Cellvibrio sp. PSBB006: one gene and its partners. The protein of the gene in region 2 interacts with the protein of the main gene of each other region in a pairwise test. Links are inferred from orthologs where the notes say so. Each region holds a gene or a part of one and is shown on either strand. Other genes may lie near its edges.

The links.
Region 1: the proteins of accC (region 2) and ribD interact in binary tests that used the Escherichia coli proteins (3 or more experiments, as listed by UniProt). The link is inferred for Cellvibrio sp. PSBB006 from one-to-one orthologs.
Region 3: the proteins of accC (region 2) and cysM interact in binary tests that used the Escherichia coli proteins (3 or more experiments, as listed by UniProt). The link is inferred for Cellvibrio sp. PSBB006 from one-to-one orthologs.

Annotation. Positions count from the first base shown.
Region 1 is NZ_CP021382.1:4,471,328-4,474,209, forward strand. The notes cover bases 1-2,862. They hold ribD (bifunctional diaminohydroxyphosphoribosylaminopyrimidine deaminase/5-amino-6-(5-phosphoribosylamino)uracil reductase RibD), read left to right. Parts: upstream 1-798; coding sequence 799-1,926; downstream 1,927-2,862. Other genes in these bases: CBR65_RS18635 (ABC transporter substrate-binding protein), read left to right, coding at 1-209; nrdR (transcriptional regulator NrdR), read left to right, coding at 326-790; CBR65_RS18650 (riboflavin synthase), read left to right, coding at 1,965-2,621; ribBA (bifunctional 3,4-dihydroxy-2-butanone-4-phosphate synthase/GTP cyclohydrolase II), read left to right, coding at 2,669-2,862. In the rest of the region: more of ribBA, read left to right, coding at 2,863-2,882. UniProt on the Escherichia coli protein: Converts 2,5-diamino-6-(ribosylamino)-4(3h)-pyrimidinone 5'-phosphate into 5-amino-6-(ribosylamino)-2,4(1h,3h)-pyrimidinedione 5'-phosphate.
Region 2 is NZ_CP021382.1:4,954,180-4,957,012, forward strand. The notes cover bases 6-2,818. They hold accC (acetyl-CoA carboxylase biotin carboxylase subunit), read right to left. Parts: upstream 2,178-2,818; coding sequence 834-2,177; downstream 6-833. Other genes in these bases: prmA (50S ribosomal protein L11 methyltransferase), read right to left, coding at 6-777; accB (acetyl-CoA carboxylase biotin carboxyl carrier protein), read right to left, coding at 2,242-2,712; aroQ (type II 3-dehydroquinate dehydratase), read right to left, coding at 2,752-2,818. Outside these bases: more of prmA, read right to left, coding at 1-5; more of aroQ, read right to left, coding at 2,819-2,833. UniProt on the Escherichia coli protein: This protein is a component of the acetyl coenzyme A carboxylase complex; first, biotin carboxylase catalyzes the carboxylation of the carrier protein and then the transcarboxylase transfers the carboxyl group to form malonyl-CoA.
Region 3 is NZ_CP021382.1:5,098,578-5,101,431, reverse strand. The notes cover bases 21-2,854. They hold cysM (cysteine synthase CysM), read right to left. Parts: upstream 1,969-2,854; coding sequence 1,072-1,968; downstream 21-1,071. Other genes in these bases: CBR65_RS21250 (response regulator), read left to right, coding at 2,115-2,854; rlmD (23S rRNA (uracil(1939)-C(5))-methyltransferase RlmD), read right to left, coding at 21-1,008. Also shown: more of rlmD, read right to left, coding at 1-20. UniProt on the Escherichia coli protein: Two cysteine synthase enzymes are found. Both catalyze the same reaction. Cysteine synthase B can also use thiosulfate in place of sulfide to give cysteine thiosulfonate as a product.

The DNA of each region.
Region 1 (2,882 bases), 480 kb from region 2 along the record:
ATGTGCGTGTGCGCTGGGAGGTAAAGCGGGCGAAGATAGCGCTAAGCGACTTCCATTTGATTGACTTTTCACGTGTTATTCCACCGTCATTACTCTATCTGCTCCTGGACAAGAAAATGCCTGCCAATACTCGCCAGCAAATTGACCAAGCGCTTTTGCGTCTTGAGCAGCGGGGCGAGATTGAAAAAATACTCAAAGGCTATCAATAGTATCGGGTGATGCCCAGTGCTTGTAAGGCATGTGAGGTGGGACTTATAAGAGTAAATTCACAGTACTAATTTATGATACTATGCGCGCAATTTTGCGGATGATGGGGTTACCTTTCATGCACTGTCCCTTTTGTAGCGCTGAGGATACCAAGGTCATTGACTCCCGCCTGGTGGCCGAGGGTGACCAGGTGCGCCGTCGCCGCGAGTGCCTGTCCTGCCACGAACGATTCACGACCTACGAAATTGCCGAACTGGTGATGCCGCGTATCATCAAGCAGGATGGTACCCGCCAGCCGTTTGACGAAGTTAAGCTGCGTGCCGGCTTATTGCGGGCGCTGGAAAAGCGGCCGGTAAGTATTGAGGCTATCGAATCCGCCATCAACAGCATCAAACACTTTCTACAGGCAACCGGTGAGCGCGAAGTAAAATCTTTGACCGTTGGCGAAAAAGTCATGGAGCAATTGCAGAAGCTCGACGAGGTCGCCTACGTCCGTTTCGCCTCGGTTTACCGTCGCTTCAAAGATCTGAACGAGTTCCGCCAGGAAATCGATCGCCTCGAACAACAGCCGGACAACAAGTAATCTGTTTTATGCCACTGACCCACACCGACCATCTGTATATGGCGCAGGCGTTGCGTCTCGCCGAGCGGGGGCTGTACACCACCATGCCCAATCCGCGCGTGGGTTGTGTACTGGTAAAAGGCGATCAGGTCATTGCCGAAGGCTGGCATTACCGTGCCGGTGAAGCCCACGCCGAGGTGCACGCTTTGCAACAGGCTGGCGAACAGGCGCGCGGCGCAACCGCGTATGTGACGCTGGAGCCCTGTAACCACAGCGGCAGAACCGGCCCCTGTTCGGAAGCGCTATTGGCAGCCGGCGTGGCGCGGGTTGTTTTCGCGATGGAAGATCCTAACCCGCAGGTAGCCGGCAGTGGTCTGGAGCGTTTGCGCGCGGCGGGCGTAGTGATTGATGGCCCCTTGCTGGAGGATGATGCGCGTGCGCTTAACCCCGGCTTCCTTAAACGAATGGAACGTAAACTGCCTTTCGTGCGCTGCAAACTGGCGATGAGCCTGGACGGTCGCACCGCCATGGCGAGCGGCCAGAGCAAATGGGTAACTGGCCGCAAGTCCCGCGAAGATGTGCAGCGGTTGCGCGCCCGTAGTTGTGCCATCGTCAGCGGTATCGATACGGTGATCAGCGATAATGCTGCTTTGATCGTGCGAGTTGATGAATTGCAGTTAAGCAATGCGGACGATGCGGCCGCCAGGCAGCCGCTGCGGGTGATCCTGGATTCGCGCCTGCGTCTCGGTCGGGATGCAGAACTCCTACGTCACCCGTCCCCTATCTTATTGATTCATAATGGTGCGCAAGACAATGCCGCCCGCTTAAACGACTGGCCGGCTCATGTGGAGCTGTTGGCTATGCCGGATTCCCATGGACGCATTGATTTACTTGCAATCTTGCGCGAACTGGCTCAGCGCCAGTGCAATGAAGTCCTCGTTGAAGCGGGTGCGACCTTGGCGGGCAGTTTCCTGCGGCGCGGCCTGTTGGATGAGTTGATTATTTATATGGCGCCCAAACTCTTGGGCAGCAGCGCTCGTCCGCTGTTTGATCTACCTTTAAATACCATGTCTGCTGCCTTGCCTGTAAAAGTGCGTGATATGCGCGCCGTCGGCGATGATTGGCGGATCACTGCCGTACCGGACATGGAGCATTAAGATGTGTCAGCAGTCGTTGGTTAATACGCGAGGTGGTTATGTTCACTGGCATCATTGAAGCGGTCGGACAAGTTGTGGCTGTGCAGCCCAAAAACGGCGATGTGCGCCTGCGTATCAAGACCGGAGGGCTGGATCTGGCCGATGTTCATCTGGGTGATTCTATTGCCACCAATGGCGTGTGCCTGACAGTGGTGGAATTGCCCGGTGATGGCTATTGGGCCGACGTCTCTCGCGAAACTCTGGATAACACCACTATTCCCCAATGGCGCGTTGGGCAAAACGTCAACTTGGAGAAAGCTCTTACCCCGCAAACCCGCTTGGGCGGTCATATCGTCAGCGGCCATGTAGATGGCGTGGGTGAGGTGGTTAGCCGCCATCCGGATGCGCGCTCCGAACGTTTTCGATTGCGTGCACCTAAAGCCCTGGCCAAGTATATTGCCCATAAAGGCTCGATTACGGTGGATGGCACCAGCCTGACTGTCAACGCGGTAGATGGCGCCGAATTTGAATTGAATATTGTGCCGCACACGCTGGCTCATACCATCATGGGTGAATACCAGCCCGGCTCATTGATCAATCTTGAGGTGGATGTGCTAGCGCGTTACCTGGAGCGTCTGATGCTCGGTGACAAAGCGGCCGAGTCCGGCGACTCTGGCATTACCATGGAATTTCTTGCTCAACATGGCTTTATGTAAAGCTGTTAACTCATTAGCGATTAACACTCGCCGTTAGAGACTGTGCTATGCAACTGAATACCATTGATGAACTGATTGACGATCTGCGTCAGGGCAAGATGATTGTGCTCATGGACGACGAGGATCGTGAGAATGAAGGCGACCTGATCATGGCTGCCGAACAGGTGCGCCCGGAAGACATCAATTTTATGGCCACCCACGCGCGCGGGCTGATCTGCCTGACGCTGACGCCGGAACGTTGTAAGCAGCTCGATCTCCCGT
Region 2 (2,833 bases):
ACCCAGGATGCCAGACAAGCAAATCTTGCCGCCGGGTTTGGTCAGTGCGTTAAGATTCGCGGCCAATTCCGCCAATGGGCCGGCCAGGATATTAGCCAAGACTACATCGGCTTGCACTGTTGGGCAGCGCGGTGGCAGGTACACGGGCATGGCATCGGCCGGCAGGTTATTGCGTTTGGCGTTTTCGGTGGTGGCCAATAACGCTTGTGGATCGATATCGACACCGATGACCTGCCTGGCGCCCATCAATAGGGCTGCAACACCGAGGATGCCGGAGCCGCAACCGTAATCCACAATATGCAGATCGGTGAGATCCTGTTGGTCAATCCACTGCAGGCACATAAAGGTGGTGGGGTGGGTGCCGGTACCGAAGGCGAGGCCGGGGTCGAGCATCAGGTTGATCTTGTCCGGCTCAGGCGGTTGCTGCCAGCTGGGGCAAATCCACAGACGTTCACCGCAACGGATCGCATGGTAATTTTTCATCCATTCCCGTTCCCAGTCCTTGTCTTCCAGTAATTCCCATTTATGTTCAGGTAACTCACCACCAAAAATTTTTTGCGCTTGCAGCGTCGCCTTGACGGTATCGATGTCTGCTGAATAGAGCCCGGTAACACTGATATCGTCCCACAGCGGTGTCTCGCCTAATGCGGGTTCGAAAATCGGTTGATCGGCGGCATCTTGCAGGGTGACCGAAACCGCACCGCTGGCCAGTAACGCATCTTCGAGTTTTTCAGTTTGGGGGCGGGTGGCTTTGACCTTGAGTTGTAACCAGGGCATGGGGATCTCGAATCGGGGAGAGGCCGGTCACCCATGACGGGTGACCGGTCGGGATGTTAATTGGCGAGTTTCTTCTCAAGGTAATGGATGTTGACACCACCTTTGCGGAATTCCGTATCGCGCACCAGCATTTGTTGCAGGGGGATATTGGTGCGAATGCCATCAACAATGGTTTCGTCCAGAGCGTTGCGCATACGGTTCAGGGCAATCTCGCGGGTTTCACCGTAGGTGATGACCTTGGCGATCATGGAATCGTAGTTGGGCGGAACGGTGTAACCACTGTAAAGATGAGAGTCAACCCGAACGCCCAAGCCGCCGGGGGCATGGTAGTTTTTAACCAGGCCGGGGCAGGGCATAAAGGTTTTGGGGTCTTCCGCATTGATACGACATTCAAAGGAATGGCCGCGAATCACGATATCGGATTGCTTGATCGACAGTTTTTCACCCGCACAAACGCGAATCTGTTCTTTGATCAAGTCGATGCCGGTCACCATTTCGGATACCGGGTGTTCTACCTGAATACGGGTGTTCATCTCGATGAAGTAAAAACGGCCGTCTTCATACAGGAATTCGAAAGTACCTGCCCCGCGATACCCAATGTCCACACACGCTTTTACACAGGATGCGTAAGTAGCCTGGCGTACATCTTCAGGGATTCCGGGAGCCGGTGCCTCTTCCAATACTTTTTGGTGGCGGCGTTGCAAAGAGCAGTCACGATCACCCAGGTGAATGGCATTGCCTTGGCCATCGGACAGGATCTGGACTTCGACGTGACGCGGATTTTGCAGGAATTTTTCCATGTACACGGTGCCATCGCCAAAAGCAGCTTTGGCTTCACCCTGGGTAACATGGATAGAGTTCATCAGGGCTGCTTCTGTGTGTACGACGCGCATGCCGCGACCGCCACCACCGGCAGCTGCCTTGATGATCACCGGATAACCGATACGTCGGCCGATCTCCAGACATTGTTCGGCGTTATCTGCTGGCAGCGGCCCGTCGGAGCCTGGCACGGTGGGTACACCGGCTTTCTTCATGGCCTTAATGGCTTCTACCTTGTCGCCCATCATACGAATAACGTCAGGATCGGGACCGATAAACACAAAACCACTTTTTTGCACTTGCTCAGCAAAATCCGCATTTTCGGCCAGAAATCCATAGCCGGGATGCACCGCTACAGCGTCGGTAATCTCCATGGCGCTGATGATCGCCGGAATATTGAGATAACTTTTGGGTGAAGGATTGGGGCCAATACAGACAGATTCGTCTGCCAGGCGTACGTGTTTTAAATTGCGGTCTACCTGTGAATGGACGGCGACAGTTTTGATGCCCATCTCTTTGCAGGCGCGCAGAATACGCAGCGCAATTTCGCCGCGGTTGGCGATAAGAACTTTTTCAAACATAACCAGTTCCTTAAGCTCGTTCGTATAAACAGCGCCGACGGCGTGTTCGTTGGCTTTCTATAACTTAAACGATTGTCACGAGCGGTTGGTCAAACTCGACCGGTTCACCATCGCCAACCAGAATGGCTTCAATTACGCCGGCTTTGTCGGCTTCGATCTGGTTCATCATCTTCATGGCTTCGATAATACAAATCACATCGCCCACTTTGACGTGTTTACCTACTTCTGCAAAAGCTGGAGAGCCTGGGCTCGGTGAACGATAAAAGGTGCCGACCATGGGCGATTTCACAACATGGCCATCATATGAGGCCTTGGCGGGAGCATCATTGTTAGCGGCGGGTGCTGAAACCGGTGCAGCGGCGGGCGCGGCCGGTTGCGGCGCATAAGCGGCTTGCATTGGTGCTGCGATGTACTGCGGCTGACCTGAGTAGTTACGGCTGATACGTACTGATTCTTCGCCTTCTTTGATCTCCAGCTCACCGATATCGGATTCTTCCAGCAGTTCGATCAATTTTTTAATTTTGCGAATATCCATAGAGTCCTCTCTAGAACAAGGGTTGTATGTGAAATAGGGTTAATGCTTTAGCAATTGAAAGGCCGCGCGCAACGCCAGTTCATAACTGGTTGCACCGAAGCCGCAGATGACGCCCTGGGCG
Region 3 (2,854 bases), 140 kb from region 2 along the record:
CAAGTTCAATGCCTGACTGACCATCTGCCGATTTACGGCAGGATTCACCTGGATAAAATCCTGCGGGTGAAATCCCAAGGTCAGTGAAAATTCCGGTAAGTCATAGTTTAGCCGGGGATCGCAAACCTCACCCTCGATTGTCGAAAGTGCCGCCCCTTTATCACCTTGCAGCCAAACCTGACACTGCTGTGCATCAGCCAGTTGACGCAAACGCTGCTTATCGTCAGCGGCCAAGCGCTTGGTATGACGGACGATAACCCCGGCGCCGGCACTGGCTTCAATAAGTTCCAGGTGAGTCACCGCTGCGGTGGACTGCAAGTCACGCAGCCATTGTTGCAAAGGGGCGAGCAGTCGATTTAACGAGGGCGCCAACACCAGGCACGCATCAATTTGAGTCAACTGCTTGCTCTGCCTCTGACGAAAACCCAGCGTCACCGAGCCGTCTTTTTCATACCACACGCCCAGGCGCGCCCGACTGCGGTAGCCGGTACTCAGTGGGTGAATCGAAGGAAGGATGTGGCGCGGCGTGAGTCCGCCCCAGCGCTGCATCTGTTCCAACAGCGCATCTTGTTTAAGCTGGATTTGTCGGGCATCCGGCATGTGCTGCAACTGGCAGCCGCCACACAACCGGTAATGGGGGCATGGCGGGATCTGACGTTGTGACGATGGCTCAATGACCTCGTCAACCACGGCCTCGGCATAGCGCCCGTGTTCGCTGATAAAACGTGCCGTAACCCGTTCGCCAGCCAGAGCATCTGCCACAAACAACGTCTTGCCCTGCCACTGGGTAACGCCACGACCGTCATGGCTTAAACGATCAATGACAAATTCGCCCAGGCGCTGGTTAGGCCGTGCCGCTGGCGTTGTTTCCTCACGCCGCACGGCGTTGCGTTTAGGGACATGGCTAAAGTCAAAATCTAATGGCGCTTTGGTTTTTTTATCGGCGCGCGGCTTGCTGCCCAATTTGCCGGGATGCTTGCCTTTGCCGCCGTTTTTTCCGTGGGACATAAAATGGTTATCGCTGAATGAGGATGATGGCCAGTACGGGCCATCGACGAGGAAGTCGGCGTACTAGGCGCCGACGTTGAAAACACCGGAAGACAAGTAACGATCACCGCGATCACACACAATCGCCACAATCACCGCATCGTCAACCTGCTGGCTGAGTCGCAGTGCGGCAGCAACAGCACCACCGGATGAGACGCCGCAAAAGATGCCTTCTTTGCGAGCCAGTGCGCGCATGGTGTCTTCCGCTTCCTGTTGCGACATGCTGACAATTTCATCCACGCGGGATTTGTCGTAAATCCTGGGCAGATAGGCTTCCGGCCAACGACGGATGCCGGGAATGCTGGCGCCTTCTGCCGGTTGTAGGCCAATAATACGAATAGCCGGATTGCGCGCTTTCAGGTAACGCGACGCACCCATGATGGTGCCCGTGGTTCCCATGGAACTGACAAAATGGGTAATCGTGCCACGGGTCTGCTGCCAGATTTCCGGGCCGGTACTTTCATAGTGGGCGAGCGGGTTGTCGTCGTTGCCGAATTGATCCAGCACCTTGCCCTTACCTTCTGCCTGCATCTTCAAGGCCAGGTCGCGAGCACCTTCCATACCCGCTTCTTTGGATACCAGGATCAGTTCCGCTCCGTAGGCACTCATGGAGGCTTTGCGTTCGGCGGTACTGTTATCCGGCATGATCAGGATCATGCGGTAACCTTTGATCGCCGCAACCATCGCCAGCGCAATGCCGGTATTGCCACTGGTCGCTTCGATCAATGTGTCACCGGGCTGGATATAGCCGCGCTCTTCGGCGTGGCGAATCATGGAAAGTGCCGGACGATCCTTGACCGATCCGGCGGGGTTATTGCCTTCCAGTTTTAGCAGGATAGTGTTGGTCGTCTTACCGGGTAAACGCTGCAAACGCACCAGCGGCGTGTTGCCGACAAAGGACTCAATCGTGGGGAAATCCATGCTCATCTCAATACCTGAAAGTAGATTGCCGGGTGGCGCAAAGGGGGGCTATTCTACCGCCGAATGTGCTATGGTGAAACCAACAAAAAAATCCGCATGACACCCCGTTAATCTCGTCTGTCCGTGCTCACAGGGCTTGTGTTTTCATGAAATATAACAGTATCAAGGCGCAAGTCTGGCGCCTCATATTAATTCCTGCACTGTCCGTCAGCCTGATGCTGGCCGGTACCCTGACGTATCTCTACGTTAAACAACTCAATAAATTTGTGTCGCACCGCGGCGGTATGCTGACGCAAAAGATGGCACACCTGAGTCACTATGCCTTGCGCAGCGGTGATGAAAATATGGTGCCATCAATCCTGGAGGCGTCTCTCGAAGAGCCCTTCATCCGCGCGATTCATCTTTATCATCACGAAACCGGGCAACACTTTCATGTGGGGCCGCAATTTATGGAGATCACCCACGGCGACGCGCCGACCATGGAGAAACCAAGCACACGCATCACCGTGAAATCCATTTTGTTTTCCCACCCGGTCGTCAATAACAACGGCAAACAACCTATCGGCTGGGTGGAGATGGAGTTATTGAATTCACCCTTTTTGGTGTTGCGTTATGAAACCCTGTTAATCAGTGTATTGGTTACGGTCCTGTGTTTGATCCTCGCCGCCTGGCTCGCTATTCGGTTACACCAGAACATCACCATTCCGCTCAGCCATATCAAAAGTGTGGTGCGTAAACTCGCGAAAGGAAAATTACACAGCCGGGTGGACACACAACACGGACAGGAATTTTTAGAGTTGGGGGAAACGGTAAACGCCATGGCGTTATCCATGGAAAAAGCGCAGCAGGATATGCAGGCCTACATTGACCAGTCCACCGAAGATCT